Regions from separate parts of the Janthinobacterium sp. SUN211 genome, predicted to be linked through region 4. Evidence: predicted binding sites of a transcription regulator. Region 4 holds the regulator's gene; each other region holds the start of a gene.
The links. The regulator sigma-54, encoded in region 4, starts transcription at its own class of promoters, with help from an activator protein. The targets are predictions, from matches to a motif close to TGGCANGNAANCTGCTTT.
Positions count from the first base shown of each region.

Region 1: pedF (cytochrome c-550 PedF) is a predicted target of sigma-54. The motif match lies at 1,516-1,533, and genes of this name have one in related genera.
Region 2: O3301_RS10630 (EDSAP-1 family PEP-CTERM protein) is a predicted target of sigma-54. The motif match lies at 2,238-2,255, and genes of this name have one in related genera.
Region 3: O3301_RS02600 (circularly permuted type 2 ATP-grasp protein) is a predicted target of sigma-54. The motif match lies at 1,736-1,753, and genes of this name have one in related genera.

Region 1 is NZ_JAPWIC010000013.1:4,731-8,919, forward strand. It holds gene O3301_RS28340 (RtcB family protein) at 1-402, shown strand, start outside; gene rtcA (RNA 3'-terminal phosphate cyclase) at 419-1,438, shown strand; gene pedF (cytochrome c-550 PedF) at 1,569-2,054, shown strand; gene O3301_RS28355 (ABC transporter substrate-binding protein) at 2,080-2,913, shown strand; gene O3301_RS28360 (TonB-dependent receptor) at 2,973-4,189, opposite strand, start outside.
Region 2 is NZ_JAPWIC010000002.1:1,076,171-1,080,359, forward strand. It holds gene O3301_RS10620 (nitroreductase family protein) at 1-68, shown strand, start outside; gene O3301_RS10625 (EDSAP-1 family PEP-CTERM protein) at 87-1,079, opposite strand; gene O3301_RS10630 (EDSAP-1 family PEP-CTERM protein) at 1,187-2,164, opposite strand; gene O3301_RS10635 (glycosyltransferase) at 2,353-3,585, opposite strand; gene O3301_RS10640 (hypothetical protein) at 3,721-3,894, shown strand; gene O3301_RS10645 (hypothetical protein) at 4,129-4,189, shown strand, end outside.
Region 3 is NZ_JAPWIC010000001.1:623,782-627,970, forward strand. It holds gene O3301_RS02595 (alpha-E domain-containing protein) at 1-252, opposite strand, end outside; gene O3301_RS02600 (circularly permuted type 2 ATP-grasp protein) at 246-1,700, opposite strand; gene O3301_RS02605 (sensor histidine kinase KdpD) at 1,829-2,986, opposite strand; gene O3301_RS02610 (hypothetical protein) at 3,055-3,930, opposite strand; gene O3301_RS02615 (TonB-dependent siderophore receptor) at 4,030-4,189, opposite strand, start outside.
Region 4 is NZ_JAPWIC010000003.1:588,832-593,020, reverse strand. It holds gene O3301_RS13930 (enoyl-CoA hydratase/isomerase family protein) at 1-895, opposite strand, end outside; gene hpf (ribosome hibernation-promoting factor, HPF/YfiA family) at 1,024-1,386, opposite strand; gene O3301_RS13920 (RNA polymerase factor sigma-54) at 1,456-2,934, opposite strand; gene lptB (LPS export ABC transporter ATP-binding protein) at 2,939-3,694, opposite strand; gene lptA (lipopolysaccharide transport periplasmic protein LptA) at 3,694-4,189, opposite strand, start outside.

The DNA.
Region 1 (4,189 bases), on a different contig from region 4:
GCCGTCAACTGCCACCATAACTATGTGCAGAAGGAGCACCACTTCGGCAAGGATGTATTGATCACGCGCAAAGGTGCTGTGTCGGCCCGTGCGGGCGAACTGGGGATCATTCCCGGCTCCATGGGCGCGAAGAGTTTTATCGTGCGCGGCAAGGGCAATGCCGAGAGTTTCCATAGCTGCAGCCACGGCGCGGGACGCACGATGAGCCGCACGGAAGCGAAGCGGCGTTTCAACCTGGATGACCAGATCCGCGCCACGCAAGGCGTGGAATGCCGCAAGGATGAAAACGTGATCGATGAAATCCCGATGGCTTACAAGGATATCGATGCGGTGATGCTGGCGCAGCGCGAGCTGGTCGATGTCGTGCATATCTTGAAGCAGGTCGTCTGCGTCAAAGGATAAGAGAGAGAAAATAGAGATGATAGAAATAGATGGAGCGCAAGGCGAAGGCGGCGGACAGATTTTACGTTCGGCGCTGAGCCTGTCGATGATCACGGGGCAACCGTTTCGGCTGAGTAACATTCGCGCGGGACGGGAAAAGCCCGGCTTGCTGCGCCAGCATCTGCTGGCCGTGCAGGCGGCAACCGCCATTTGCGGGGCGCGCACGACGCCGGTGGCGCTGCGCGCGTCGAGCCTGGAATTCGTTCCCGGCCCCCTGCGCGGCGGCGATTACCGCTTTGCCATCGGCAGCGCCGGCAGCTGCACCCTGGTGCTGCAAACCTTGCTGCCGGCCCTGCTGCATGCGGATGGGCCATCCACCGTGCGCATCACTGGCGGCACGCACAATGCCATGGCGCCGCCCGTGCATTTTTTGCAGCGCGCGTATGGCCGCATCCTGCAGCAGATGGGCGCCGAGGTGGAGATCGCGCTGCAACGCTACGGCTTTCATCCTGCGGGCGGCGGCGAGGTGACGGCCACCGTGCAACCGTGCCGGCGCTTGCAGCCGATTCAACTGCTGCAGCGCGGTGAACGGAAGGCGGGGTATGCGGAAAGCGTGGTGGCGGGCGTGCATGTGCAGGTGGCGCAGCGCGAGCTCGAGCGTGTCGCCAGCGGTATGGGCTGGAGCGGCAAGCAGCTGCGCCTCGTCGGCTTGCCGGCGGAGCAGGGGCCGGGCAACGTCCTGCTGCTGACCCTGGAGCATGAGCATGTCACGGAAGTATTTACTTCGTTCGGCGAAAAGTCCTTGCTGGCCGAGTCCGTGGCCAAGCGCCTGTTGAACGAGGTGCGCGCCTATCTCAAGACGGACGCGGCCGTCGGCGAGCATCTGGCCGACCAGCTCTTGCTGCCTATGGCGCTGGCGGGCGGCGGTACCTTCAGCTGCAACAAGGTATCGCAGCATGCGCTGACGAATGCGGAGGTGATTGCCCGATTTTTGCCCGTGCGTATCACTTTCGAGCAGCAGGCGCGCGGCAGCATCTGCACGGTGGCCGCCGCCTGAGGCGCGCGCTGACACAACTACGTGTTGCAGCTGTTCCAAATTGATACATGGCCGGCCGGATGTGGGGCATATGTGCATGGCATGGCATTTGCTCTTCTTTGGTATTGACTAAAAAACCAAGGAGACCAGCATGACCTATTCCATTCGTACCCTGCTCGGCGTGGCCGCCGCCGGCGCCGTTGCCCTCACTTCCCTGCTGACCTTGCCGCATGCCTATGCGCACGGCAATGTCACGCCGCAAGGTGTCGATACCACGGGCTTGCCCAAGGTGGGCGACAAGTGGCTCGAGCAAAACCCGTATCGGGGCAACAAACTGGCCTTGACGGTAGGCACATCGGCCTACAACCAGAATTGCGCCCGTTGCCACGGCATCGAAGCCATCTCCGGCGGCATCGCGCCCGACTTGCGCCAGCTGGACCGTGATTGCTTCGGTATCAAGAATGAGACAAAGAAACAGGCGTGCTACAAGGAAACGGACAATTACTACCTGACCACCATCCGCCACGGTAAAGTGCGCAATGGCGCCGTGTACATGCCGCCGTTCGAAGGCGTGTTCAACCAGGAAGCCATGTGGGCCATCAAGACCTATCTGGAAACGCGCCGCGAGTCGAATTAAGTCGAACTGATCACGAAGGAGTCCCATGCGTTCAATTCAATTCCGGGGCGCGCGCGCGATGATCTCGCTCGCTTGCCTGGCGCTATGCGCCGCCGCGCCGGCGCGCGCCGACTGGCAAAAGGTGCAGCAGTCGGGCAGCCTGAAAGTGGCTGTGTACAACGAATTCGCGCCGTTTTCTGACAAGGGTACGGGCATCGATATCGATATTGCCGAAGCGCTGGCGAAAAAGCTGGGGCTGAAACTGAGCTTGCTGCCATTTCCCGCCGGCGAAAACCTCAACGACGATTTGCGCAATATGGTGTGGAAGGGGCATTACCTCGGTTATGGCCCCGCCGATGTGATGTTGCATGTGCCGGTCGACAAGAAGTTGATGGCGGACAACGACAAGGTCGAGATCTTCGCGCCATACTACGTGGAAACCGTGCGCCTGGCGCGCAGTGCGCAAGCCGTGCCGCAATTCGATGGCGTCGCCTCGCTGGCCGGCAAGCGCATCGGCGTGGAAAAGGTGTCGATCGCGGCCATGCTGATGCTGGGCGAAGACAATGGCAAGTACCGCGACGACGTGCGCATCTTCGATACGGCAGCCGAAGCCTTGCAGCAATTGCAGGCGGGCAAGCTCGACGCCGTGCTGGCCAACCGTTCGGAAATCGAATCGGTACTGAAAAGCGATCCCGCTTTCCCCATGAGCGAAGTGGCGTTCGCCCGCCTGCCGCGTGCGGGCTGGGCGGTGGGCCTGGCCGTCAGCCGCCAGCAGCTCGACGTGGGCAAGTTGCTGCAGGCAGCCATGAACGAAATGGCGGCCAGCGGCGAATTGAAAGCCATCTTCGAGAAATATGGGGTGAAGGAAGCACGGCCATAGCAGGCCATGTTGAATGACAAAAAAGCCCGCGCATCGGAAGAGGCGCGGGCTTTTTAGTTTTAGAAACTATATTGGGCGCTAACGCCCAGCAACCAATTACGTCCCGGCGCCGCTTCATAGTAGCGCTTGTTGCTGTCGCCGACGATGACGGAACCCACGTAGGTCTTGTCGAACAGGTTGTTCAGGCGGGCAAACTCCTTGAAGCGCCAATTGCCCACGTTTTGCCTGGCGTTGACGCGCGCATTGAATACCGTGTAGCCGGGCGCCGGTTTTTCGATGTTGCTGTCTTCCGCGTAGACCTGGCTGCTGGCCACGCTTTCCAGCGCTGCGCCAAAACGGTCGAGCGTGTCTTTCCAGGCCAGTTCAGCGAATAGGTTAGCGCTGGGTACGCCCGGCAAGCGGCTGCCTTCGCGCACGCCGCCAAATGCCTGGTCATACACGGCATGCAGGCTGGTGAGCGCCACTTTGGTCGTGAAGCCATATGGCAGGTTCGAATCCAGCGACACTTCCATGCCCTGGCGCAAGGTTTTACCCCCATTGCGATAGCTGGTGCGCCCGCCGCTGGACTTGTCGACCACCAGTTCGTCGTTGGTCTTGATCTGGAACAAGGCCGCATTCACGTGCGTGTTGTTGGCGATCCTGGCCTTGACACCCGCTTCCAGGTTGGTGCTGGTGGCTGGCTTCAAGTTGAAATTGAAGCCGCCGCCCGTGCCCGAGTAAAACAGTTCGTTCAAGGTTGGGGCCTCGAAACCGCGCGCGGCGCTGGCGTAGACGTTGACGTTCGGCGTCAGTTTATACAGCAGGCCCAGCACGGGCGTCGTGTGGCTGAACTCCAGGCTGCCGCTATCGTTGCCGTTGCTGAGGAAATGGTCGTCGACAGCCACTTTCATCTTGCTGTAGCGCACACCTGCGCTGAGTAGCCACGGGCCGCCTTGCCATTCCGCCTGGATATACGGATCGAGGCTGGAGACGACATTCTGCTCGTCGCGGCGCAGCTTGCCTTTTACGCCAAAGCTATTGCCAATGAAATTTTCATAGCCGGTGCGGTCGTCGCTGGAGCGGCCATAGTCGATGCCGATAGTCGTGCTCAGCTTGCCTCCGGCCAGCTGGTTCACGTGCAGCCAGTTGGTGTCGATGCCATAGAATTGGCGCTGGAAATCGACCACGCCGCCCGAATGGCTAGGCGGCGCCTGGAATCCCTTGGTAAACGCCTGGTACTGGATCACGTCGCGGTTGCCGCCATACACCATCACGTGCAGACGGTCATCGCCGAACG
Region 2 (4,189 bases), on a different contig from region 4:
CGGCCAGTGCGCGCTCGCTGCGCCGTCCGCTGCAAGACTTGCTGGTGGCGCCAACGGCGGGGCAGTGAAGCGCGCGTGGCGCCCCGTCAGCGCCGCCGCCGGGGCGCCAGGACGGCCAGCGCCAGCAAGCCGGCCGCCAGCAACGGCAAGGTGCCCGGCAGCGCCATTGGCGTGACGCCTGGCACATAGGCCAGTTCGGAACTGTTCAGCATATTCAACACCAGCGTGTAGCTGCCGGCCGCCAGCCTGTCCGTGACGGCGCCGTACTGCCCGCCGCACGCCGTGCCGACGCCCGTGCCCGTGGGGGCGCCGCAGCCGCTGGGATCGTAGGTGAACACGCTGCCGCTGGTGAGCGGCGTTTGCGCGTAGCCCGTGTTGAGGCTGGCCGCATCGGCCAGTTCGGTGCCGCCCAGGATGCCGGAGCCGAGCTTGCCGTCGGGTGCCCAGCTGAAGACGATCTGGCCATGTTCATCGATGATGCTGAACGTCATCGCCATATTCGTCGTGGCCGCCGAGCCCGTGCCGGCCAGCGCGTCCAGGTACAGCTGCATGAAGGGCAGGGCCTGGAAGTCGAAGGCCAGGGTCGCGCCCGGTTGGCCGACGACGAAATTGACGGTCATCGCGGTGCTGGAACCGTTGCGCCCCGAGGCGTCCGCGCTGCCGCCGCCCGCCAGGAAGGTTTCTGCCGCGTTCACGGTATGCGTGCTGGTCGAGCCCGGTGGGAAGGGGGGGATTTGCGAGGCGACGATTTGCGCTTCGCCGCGCGCATACGAAGCATTGCCCATGCCTTGCGGGGTAAAGTCGTTCTCTCCCTTGCTGACGGCGCCGCGTTTCGCCTGCGGCGCGTCGATCTCGTTGCTGCCGCCATTGATGACGCTGCTGCCATTGAGCGTGGCGGTCGTGCGTGACAGGTCGATGTTGCTGAGCAGGGTGACGGAGCCGGAGGGATTGCTGATGACCAGGCCAAAGACGCTGGTGTACGAATAGCCGTAGGCGGCGGCGCCGGCAGTGCCGCTGCTGGCCAGCAATAGCAAGCTCAGCAGGAGCATGGGCAATCGGGTACAAGAAAATGTAGTCATGAAAATCCTCATCTCCTGGTCGGCCGGGTTGTAAGGAAAACCGACAGGCTTGCCACATGAAAAAGGCGAGGAAACTCCCTCGCCTGTGCATCCCCCTGTTGCCTGGTTCAGGCGCTGACCTTGCGGCGGCTGGCATAGCCCAGGCCGGCCAGGCCCAGGCCCAGCAGCGCCAGGGTGCCCGGTTCCGGTGCCTGCTTGACCAGGTCCACGCTCTCCACCGCATTCAAGGTCAAGGTGTAGTTGCCGGCCGCGAGGGCATTGCTGACGGCGTTGAAGTTGCCGCCGCAAGTCGTGCCCACGCCGGTGCCGCCAGGCGTGCCGCAACCGGTGGGGTTATACGTAAACAGGTTGCCGCGCGTCAGGAAGTTGGTCGCCAGGCCGGTGTTCAGGTTGGCCGCATCGGCGTTTTCCGTGCCACCGAAGATGCCGGAGCCGACGACGCCATCGGGCGTCCAGTTGAAGACGGTCGCACCGGTCGAGTTGGTGATGGTAATGGTCATCACCAGGTTGGCCGTCGCGGTGGACAGTTGTCCCACTGTGCTTTGCAGGAAGACTTGCATGAATGGCGAGGAGAAGAAGTCAAAGCTCAGCGTTGCCGTGGGCGAACCGACGACGAAGTTGACGGAGAAGCCCGTGGTCGAGCCGTTGCGGCCGGACGCGTCGGCCGTGCCGGCTGGGCCGGCCAGATGGGCCTCGGCCACGTTCACCGCCTGCGTGGAGGTGGAGCCGGGCGGGAACGAGGGAAACTGCGTGCTGACGATCTGCGCATCGCCGCGCGAGTAGTTGCCCGAGGCGCCTTGTTGCGTGAAATTGTTTTCCCCTTTGGTCACGGCGCCGATGGCGGCGCGGGGCGAGTCGAGCAGGCCGGGGCCGCCATTGATGACGCTGACGCCATTCAGGGTGGCCGTGGCGCGCGAGATCGTGGTGCTGTTCAGGGCGGTGATCGAGCCCGTGGCGGCGACGATCTGCAAGCCGAAGATGTTGTTGTAGGCGTAGCCGTAGGCGCCCGCCTGTGCGCTACCGGCGGCGCACAACATGGTCAGTGCGGCTGCGGCCGGAAGCAGTTTCAGTTTCGAGAGTTTCATTGTATTCACCTCGTGGTTGAGTGAGTCTGGAAGTGTTGCCTGAGTCCTGTCTGCAGGTGCTCATGGCCAGACTTAAGCGACTTCCATGCCAACGCATGAGGTTCTTTTGAAATCAAGGACTTGGCGTGCTTTTGTTGACGTGCTGCAGGTGTTGCCGGACTCTCTGTAAGAAAAGCCGACGCCGCCCGTCAAGGCTGGCCGCCTTGCGGCGAAGACCCCAGCAGGGCGTGCAGATGGGGCAGCAAGCGTTGCCCTGGCACATAGTCGCGCATGGCCGTGGCCAGCTGGCGCGCCGCCAGCCTGGCCCGGCCATCGTCGAGCATGCGCGTGGCGGCATGGCGCAGGGCGGTTTCATGGAAGCGGTCGGCGCGCAGCAGCAGGCCGGCGCCGGTCCCCGCGATGCCGTGCATGTTGAGGAATTGGTCGAGGTTGCTGGCGATGCCGATGACGGGCACGCCTGCCGTCAGCGCCTGCTGGCTGGTGGGGCTGCCGCCGTTGCAGATCACCAGGCTGGCGCGCCGGGCCGCCGCGTCGCCCGGCAAGAAGGGCGCGACGTGGGCATTCGGCGGCACGGCATCGACGCGGCCGGTGCCGGCCGTGGCCGCCAATACGGTGACGGGCAGGGGCGCCAGCGCGTGCAGCACGCGCGGCAGCAATTGCCCCTGGCCGGAACTGCCCAGGGTGACGTAGATGATGGGTCGTCCACTGCTCAGTTCCGGGCGCTGCCACCAGTCCGGCAAGTCGAGCGGCGGCGCCCAGATGATGGGGCCCAGGTAGTCGTGCGTGGACGGCATGGCGTGCGGCGGGAACAGTTGCGGAATATCCGCATACACGGTGCGGTCCGCATCCGTATAGATGCGCCGCAGGTCGCTGCCCAGCGACGGCAGGCCATGGCGGCGGCGCACGCGGTTCAGCGGCACGGCATGCGAGGCGAAGGCCAGCGGCCGGATCAGGCGGAACAGGGGGGCTGCCAGCCAGATGGGCAGCAGGCGGGTCAGGGGCAGGCTGGGCACCGTGTAGTGCTGGCGCACGTACGGACTCCAGTAGGCATTGCTGACGGTGAGGTAGGGAATGCGCTGCAGGCGCGCGCTGACGGACAGCGACAGGCGGAAGTCGCCGATCACGAGATCGGGCTGGACGGTATTGAGCAGGCGCAAGTCGTCTTCCACATATGCGTGCAGGGTGCTTTCCGTGTAGACGGGCTTGCCGTGCGCCAAGGCCTGTAGGAATTGCAGCGATGAAATACTGTCGATGCGCCAGCGGCGAAAGGGCGCCTGCTTGAAGCAAAAGTCATAGCCATCGGCGCAGGCAAAATGCACCTCATATTTGTCCTCGTCGAGTCCCTGGGCCAGGCTCAGGGGGCGGCCGACGTGGGCCAGGGTCACTGCCTCGGCCATAAAGAGGATTTTCTTGCGCGCCATGGGGATTGCTTGCATTCGCAGGTGAGAGACCTGTTAGGTTGGAGTGGCGCCGCGCCGTTTAGTTCCCGCAGCGGCTTGCCACTGGCGGGCGCCAGGATTTGGCCGCATCGGCTAGAGTGGGGCAAAGGAGGTCACATGCAAACCCAATTCCGTCCTGCCCTGTTGCGTGCGCACAGCACGCCCGAACCCGATATGCCGCCACCGCCGGAAGGCGATCCCGTCACGCCGCCGCCGGAAACGCCGCCCCACATCGAGCCCGTGCCCGTCGAGGAGCCGACGCCGCCGCCGCCGCCCGTGAAAATGCAGTGACGGGGCGCGGTGCACCGCCGGCATGGCGGTGACGGGGAGATGCGCGCCGCGTTTATTTCCGATCGGAAATGGACTGCGCGGTGGCCGCCAGCGCCACGCCATTTAAACAACAAAAACGCCAATAAATGTTGCCGAGTGGATACAAATCAAGCTCTAACTGTCGAGTGTCATGCGGCCGTCACGATTCTGTTCTTATAATGAGACATCATAAAAATTCTTGTACAGGAGACCATCGTGGGCAATTCCTTGCATAACAAAATTTACCTGGGCCGGCGCCCTGTGATCACCAGCAAAA
Region 3 (4,189 bases), on a different contig from region 4:
GGAAGACGGGTTGTTCGGGTCGCGCACCATGAAATCGAGCACGTCGCGCGTGTGGAAGCGGCCATATTTGTGGTCGTACGCGCTTTGCAGCTCGGAAATGCCCAAGGTGGCGCGCCAGCCTTGTTCCGCGTCCTGCTCGGACTGGGGCAGCATGGACGTTTGCATGTTGACGTCCAGCATGCGCGCCGTGTTTTCCGCCCGCTCCGTGTAGCGGGCCATCCAGAACAAATGATCGGCAGTGCGGCTCAGCATGTTTTCTCTCCTGCAAAAGCGGATGTGGCTTCCAGTACCCAGGTATCCTTGGTGCCGCCCCCTTGCGAGGAATTGACCACCAGCGAGCCTTCACCGAGGGCCACGCGGGTCAGGCCGCCCGGCACCATGGAAATTGTCTTGCCGGACAGCACGAACGGGCGCAAATCGATGTGGCGCGGCGCAATGCCGGCCTCGACATACGTGGGGCAGGCGGACAGGGCAAGTGTCGGCTGGGCGATGTAGCCGCCCGGATTGGCCAGCAGGCGTTGGCGGAAATCCTCGATCTGCGCGAGGCTGGACGCCGGCCCCACCAGCATGCCGTAGCCGCCCGCGCCATGCACTTCCTTGACCACCAGTGTCGGCAAATTCGCCAGCACGTAGGACAAATCGGCCGGTTTGCGGCACTGGTACGTCGGTACGTTGTTGAGGATCGGTTCCTGCGACAAGTAAAACTTGATCATGTCGGGCACAAAAGGATAGATCGACTTGTCGTCGGCCACGCCCGTGCCGATGGCGTTCGCCAGGGTTACGCGTCCCGCGCGGTAGACGGACAGCAGGCCCGGCACGCCCAGCGAGGAATCGGAACGGAAGGCCAGCGGGTCGAGGAAATCGTCGTCCACCCGGCGGTAGATGACGTCGACCCTCTTCGGCCCGCGCGTCGTGCGCATGTACACGGAATTGTCGTTGACAAACAAATCCTTGCCTTCCACCAGTTCCACGCCCATTTGCTGGGCCAGGAACGCGTGCTCGAAGTAGGCGGAGTTGTACATGCCGGGCGTCATGACGACGACCGTCGGGTCGTCCACGCCCATGGGCGCGACGGAACGCAGGTTGTCGAGCAGCATGTCCGGGTAATGGTCGACGGGGGCGATGCGGTTGCGCGCGAACAGTTCCGGGAACAGCCGCATCATCATCTTGCGGTCTTCCAGCATGTAGGACACGCCGGAGGGCACGCGCAAATTGTCTTCCAGTACATAGAATTCGCCCTGGCCGGCGCGCACGATGTCGACGCCCGCGATGTGGGCGTAGATGTCGGAAGCGACGGAAATACCCTGCATTTCCGGTCGGTACTGGGCATTCTTGTAGATTTGCTCGGCGGGAATGATGCCCGCCTTGATGATGTTTTGCTCATGATAAATATCATGGATGAACATGTTCAAGGCTTGCACGCGCTGCACCAGGCCCGTCTGCATCTGCGCCCATTCGGCGGCGGGGATGATGCGGGGGATGGTGTCGAACGGAATCAGGCGTTCCGTGCCGGCATCGTCGCCGTAGACGGCGAACGTGATGCCGACCCGGCGGAACGTGAGGTCGGCTTCGGCCCGCTTGCGGGCGATGGTCTCGGGCGATTGCTGTTCCAGCCAATTGCTGAATTCACGATAGTGTTCACGTACCTTGCTGTCCGTACCCACTTCATTTGCAGTCATTTCATTGAAAAAATTTGCCATGTTGTGATTTCCCTTGAGCCGTGTCTGGGTATAGCTCAGCAGGAAGCGTGCCAACAGGGCGGACGTGAATAGGTGTAAATATGACCACTTTTGTGGCGTCGCGCCATTCCTTGCACCAATTTGGTGCGCTAGGCGCCACTCTTGGGGACGTCGGCGGACGGGACGAAGGGGCGGCAATCGACGGGCACGTCGAAGATGAAGCTGGTGCCCGTTTCGGACGCGCTGTCGACGGCGATGCTGCCGCCGTGGCTTTCCGCCACACTTTGCACGAAGGGCAGGCCGATGCCCCAGCCTGGCGCGGGGTTGTCGTTTTCGCGGCGCAAGTAGTCGAAGATGCGGGCGGCCTGCTCCGGCGCGATGGCCTGGCCGCCATTGTGGACGGTGACGATCAGGCGTTCGTGGACCGCTTCCACGTGCACGCTGATGGGCGTGTCGTCGCCATACTTGAGGGCATTGCCGAGCAGGTTTTCCAGCGCGCGCCGCAGCGAGTTCTCGCACCACCAGCCGGTGACGGCTTGCCCGCTGACCCGGCATTTGTCCGGCCGCTGCAAGTTGACCTGGCCGGCCACGGCGTGTACCAGCGGCAGCACGTCGAATTGGCTCAGCACCAGCGGCAGCTGCTGGCCCTGGTGGTAGCTGAGGCCATCGAGCAATTCCTCGATCATGCTGTCGAGCCGCTTGCTGTGCTCGACAATCTTGTGCGCCAGCAATACTACCCGTTCCGGGTCGGCTGGCCTGAACAGCAGCTGGGCGCTGGTGCTGATGACGGCCAGGGGATTGCGCATGTCGTGCGACAGGCCGGCCGCGACGCGGCGCCGGAAGCTTTCGTGCATGCTGGTAAATTCGCGTATCGACTCGCGGATGCCCACGTCGATCGACTTGTTGATCACTTGCCAATCCTTGCTGCGCAGGGTGATGCCGGACTCATGCGCAGTGGCGGCGAAGCAGTCGCGGAAGATCTGGTATTCCTGGATCACCTGTTCCGGGCCGTAATTGGTCATGCGCGCCCGTTCGTTGCCATGCACGGCGGGCACGTTGCTGTTGCTGGCGGCGTTGTCGCGCGGGTGGCCGGGGGTGAGGGCTTCGGCCAGATTGTCGAAAAAGGCCGGCAAGGTATTGATGAGTATGGGCGTGAGCAACTGGTCCGCGCCGCGCACGCTGGCGCGCACGCGCTGTTCCCAGGCATCGAGGACGGCGTCGCGCATGGCAAAGATGCGCTGCGCGCGCTGCAATGGCTGGTGCGCGCCGGCCTGGCGACCCGCGTGATGATCCGTGCTGATGCTCACCTGGCCTCCCTCACCGCAGTGACTATGCTTGCAATAGTATGCGCCTAATCAGCCGGCGGGGAAACGCTTTATTGTCCAGTCTCGGCCTGGCGCAAGGCCGCATACAGGCGGGAAAGCGAGGCTGACCACTCGGTCAGCGAAAAGTTCTGTGGGTCATCATGACCATTCGCAAACCCTGTATCGAGCACGGCGTGGAAGGCGGGAATCAGCCACGTTCCCTTGCGCACGCTGGCGGCGATATACAGCAGGGCCAGGCGGTCGTATTGGGCGGGCGTAAAGCCGGGATCGGGCGCCAGGCCATCGTTGCCCTTGCTGCCGCCGGGCACGGAGTTGCGCGGTTGCACCAGTTCCACGTGCAGGAACAGGCCCGTCAGCGAAGGCTTGTCCTTTTCCAGCTTGCTGGCATAGCTGGCCGTGCCGAAATCGCGCACCTGCAGCGAGCCGCCCAGGCGGTTCACGTAGACATGGCCCTTCGGACCGCCGCCCAGCGCCGGATTGCGCAGGCTGAAGTCGTTGAAATCCCAGCTGGCGTCGTTGATGTGGTCGGGAATGGTTTCTAACAAGAAATTCGGGTAGCTGGTGTCGTGGATGACGAAATAGCGCGCCATCGGCGCGGCCAGCCGGCCCACGGCGCGCGACAGGGGCGCGTCGACGGCGCCGCCCACGTCCGCCTCGGCGATGCCCTGTTCCGCCAGCCAGGCGCGCAGGCGGGCCGGCGCGATGCCCGCGCGCTGGCCGATGCGGGCGGCCAGGAAGTCCGGCAGCGGCGCGCTGTCGCCCAGGCGCGCATACAGCTTGACGGGACGCAGCAGGCACGTGGCTTGCGCCAGCGCATCGCCCTTGAAGCCGCTTTTCCAGGCGGCGTACGGGCAGGCGGCTTGTTTTTGGGCAGCGGCCGGCAGGGACAGGCAAAGCAACAGCAGCAGGGCAGGGAGTCGTTTCATGTCGGCATTGTCGCCGAAGCGCGCCTTGCGGCACAGGCGCGCACACGAAAAAAAAGCTGCCCGAAGGCAGCTTTTCATCGTGCGACAGGCGCGCGGTCTTTAAAACGCCACGCTGGCCGACACCACGACGGTGCGCGGCGCGGCCAGCACCAGCGAGCCGATATTGAAGGACGACACGGCCGACGACCAGTAATTGCGGTCCGTCGCGTTATCCACGCGGGCGCGCAAGGTCACGTCACGGCCCGCCACTTGCGTCAGG
Region 4 (4,189 bases):
CCAGGCGCAGGCAATCGGCCACGCCCAGGTGGGCGCCCCGCTGCAGCAATTCCAGGGTCACCGACATCATCAAGGGCGAACGCAGGCGCATGGCCGCCAGCGCCTTGGCGGCGAACGCGCTGTCGTCCTGCGCCAGCGAGGCCATGATGGCCGCCGCCGAACCCGCACTGAAATGGCGGTCCAGCGCTGCGCGCGCCGTGGCCAGGGGAGAAACGCCTGCCTCGGCCTGGAATGGTGCCGCCAGCGCCTTGATGGCCACAGGCAAAGCCTCGCCCGGCGTCGATTCAAACAGGTCCAGCAGCGCCCCCATCTGCGCTTCGGGCAGGTAGACATCGGCCAGGCCCGTATACAGGGCGTCGGCCGCGTTGATCGTCAAGCCCGTCAAACCCAGGTACAGGCCCAGCTGGCCGGCCAGGCGGGACAGGAAATAGCTGCCGCCCACGTCCGGGAACAGGCCGATATTGACTTCCGGCATGGCCATGCGCGTGCGGCCCGTCACGATGCGCAAGCGGTTGCCTGGCCCGGCTTGCGCCACACCCATGCCGCCGCCCATCACCACGCCATCCATCACGGCGATATACGGTTTCGGGTAGAAATGAATTAAATGATTTAAAGCATATTCTTCCGTAAAGAAATCTTCCAGCAGGGCGCTGCCGCCTTGCGGCGTGGCCAGACCCGCATCGTAAAAGAAACGGATGTCGCCACCGGCGCACAGGGCTTTGTCGCTGCTGGAGCGGATCACGACGGCGTCCACCTGCGGATCGTCGCGCCAGGCCAGCAGGGCCGCGCTCAGGGCGCGCACCATCTCCAGCGACAGGGAATTCAAGGCTTTCGGACGGTCGAGCACGATGTGCCCGGTGCGGTTGCGGATGGAAGTCTGGACGAAGTCGCTCATGGCAGGCAGGAAAGAAGTGGAAGTGCGAATATTCTAATGCCTGCGCGGGGAACATTGCGTTCCGCTGGGCGCAAAAAAGGGCGCAATGTGCGCCCTTAGTTGATCACAACTGCTGGAAGCGGGTGGCCTTAGACGGCGACGACGGCTTCTTCCTCGGAGTTGTCTGGCAGATGCTTGATCGCCTCTTTACCGTGCCCTTGCACTTTGGTTTTGTATTTCATCACTTGCCTATCGAGCTTGTCGATCAGGGTATCGATCGCGGCGTACAGGTCGTGCGCCAAGCTTTCCACATAGACAGTCTTGCCGCTCAAACGCAGGTTGACTTCAGCCTTTTGACGTTTTTCTTTCTCTTTGAGGTTATCCACGGTCAGAATCACGGCGATATCGATGACTTGATCGAAATGACGTTTCACGCGCTCCAGCTTCGTTTGTACGTATTCACGGATGGCTGGTGTCACTTCGAGATGATGTCCGCTGATGGTGAGATTCATACACACTCCTAAAGATGATCGGGTTCGTGCGGTCCATCCTATCCGGCCCGCAGAGGAACCGAAAAAAACTTACAAACACTTACGCAGGCTCACTGGCGGAATTTTTAATGCTTCCCGGTATTTGGCAACAGTACGTCGCGCAATCACCATGCCTTGTTCCCCCAGCATGTCCGCAATCTTACTGTCGGATAAAGGATTTTTAGGGTCTTCTGCTCCTGTCAGTTGCACGATCAATGCCCGTATCGCCGTCGATGACGCTTCGCCCCCCGCTTCGGTGGCGACGTGGCTACCAAAGAAATATTTCAACTCGAACATGCCGTGCGGGGTCAGCATGTACTTTTGAGTTGTTACCCGCGAGATAGTACTCTCGTGTAAACCCAGTGTATCAGCTATTTCACGGAGCACAAGGGGGCGCATGGCAACGGCCCCATGCGAGAAAAAGTTCTTTTGTCTTTCTACTATCGCCTGCGCCACACGCAGGATCGTGTCGAAGCGCTGGCGCATATTCTTGATCAGCCACTTGGCTTCCTGCAACTGTGCGCCCATGGCGCCCTCCCCCTTGCCTTGCTTGAGCAAGTTGGCGTACATGGCGTTGACGCGCAGGCGCGGCATGACGTCGTTGTTCAGGGTGACTTGCCAGCCATTGCGCGCGCGCTTGACGACGACGTCGGGCACCACGTAATCGGAGACGTCCGAGGCGAACACGGCGCCCGGATGCGGATTGCACTGGCGAATCACCGTCTGCGCTTCGCGCAAGTCTTCATCGTCGCAATCGAGGGCTTTTTTCAGCTTGTTGAAATCGCGCTGGGCAAACCAGGCCAGGTGCTTTTCCACGATCACGAGGGCCATACGCCGCGTCACCATGGCGATGTGCGGCAAGCGCTTGATTTGCAGGGCCAGGCATTCGGACGCATTGCGCGCGCCCACGCCCGGCGGATCGAAACTTTGCAGCAGCGACAAGGCCGTGCGCATCTCGTCGGCGTCGATTTCCAGCTCTTCCGGCAGGCGCGCCAGGATGTCGTCGAGCGACTCTTCCAGGTAGCCATTGTCGTCCAGCGCGTCGATGATCAGTTCGACCAGTGCGCGGTCGCGCAATTCGAGCACCGTCACGCGCATCTGCTCCATCAAGTGTTCGCGCAGGGTGCAGTGATGGGCCTCCAATTGCGGACGCGAATCTTCGTCGTCGGGCGCCTTGCCCCGGCTCGCCTCGCTCCAGTCGCTGTCGCCGCCATCCGCGGCGACCGGGCTGTCGCCCCCCTCGCCGTCAAACGCTTCCGCTTCGGCCGGCGCTGCGGGCGCCTCCTGGCCTGGCGGCTGGGGCGGCGCTTCGGCCGGCGCGGCCGTGGAACTCAAGGCCCCGTCGGACAGCAGGCGCAGCGAGCGGTCGAGCGGATCATCGAGGCGTTCGAGCAAAGGATTGTCCGTCAGCAATTGCTCTAATTCCTGGTGCAATTCCAGGGTAGACAATTGCAACAGGCGTATCGATTGCTGCAACTGCGGCGTCAGTGCCAGGTGCTGCGAAGTGCGCAGCTGCAATGATTGTTTCATTGGCTTACATGCGGAAGTGTTCGCCCAGATAGACCCGGCGTACCGACTCGTTCGCGATGATGTCGTCGGGGCGTCCCGACGCCAGCACCGAGCCCTGGTTGATGATGTAGGCACGGTCGCAAATACCCAGCGTCTCGCGCACATTATGATCGGTAATCAGCACGCCGATATTGCGCTCCTTCAAGAAACGCACGATGCGCTGGATCTCGATCACGGCGATCGGATCGACGCCGGCGAACGGCTCGTCGAGCAGCACGAAACGGGGATCGGTGGCCAGCGCGCGGGCGATTTCCACGCGGCGGCGTTCGCCACCGGACAGGGACAGCGCCTGGTTCTCGCGCAGCTTTTCAATCTGCAGGTCGGCCAGCAATTTATCCAGCCGTTCCTCGATCTCGGCCTTCGTCAGCGGACGGCCTTCGACGGTCTGGATTTCCAGCACGGCGCGGATATTGTCTTCCACCGTCAGCTTGCGGAAGACGGACGCTTCCTGCGGCAGGTAGGACAGGCCCATCTGTGCGCGGCGGTGGATCGGCAGGCTGGAGATATCCACGCCGCTGATATCGATGCTGCCGCCATCGGACGGCACCAGGCCGACGATCATGTAGAACGAGGTGGTCTTGCCGGCGCCGTTCGGGCCCAGCAAGCCCACCACTTCGCCGCATTCGACTTGCAGCGAGACATCATGCACGACTTGCCGCTTGCCATAGGTTTTTTGCAGCCCGCGAACGATCAGGGTGCTGCCGCAACGTGTATTTTCCATTATTTCTTTCCTGGCGCGGGCGTGGCCGGCGCTTTCTCCGCTGCCGGCGCCTTGGTCTTCGGCTGGATCACCATGCGCACGCTGCCGCCATCGGCGGTGCTGGTGCCGCTGTTGGAATTTTCCATCGCAAATTCTTCCTTGCGGCTGTCATACGAGATGAAGGCGCCGTTGGCCACATCGGTGACTTTCGCCCCTTCCAGGCGCGTCAGCTTGGCTCTGGAAAACAGTTTCACCACTTCCGTCTTGTTGTCGTATTCCACGCGCTCCGCTTCGCCTTCGACCCACAGGTCGCCCGCGCCATCGCGCTTCTGGCGGAAGGTCGCGAGCTTGCCGGGATCGGCCCAGAAGGTGATGAACTGGTAGCCTTGCGGGTCTTCCGTGATCAGGGCCCGGCCCGCCTTCATGGTCAGGGTACCCTTGACCAGCACGACGTCACCCGTCAGGGTGCGCACCTGCTTGATGTCATCGACGTGGCCGCTGCGTGCCGTGATGACG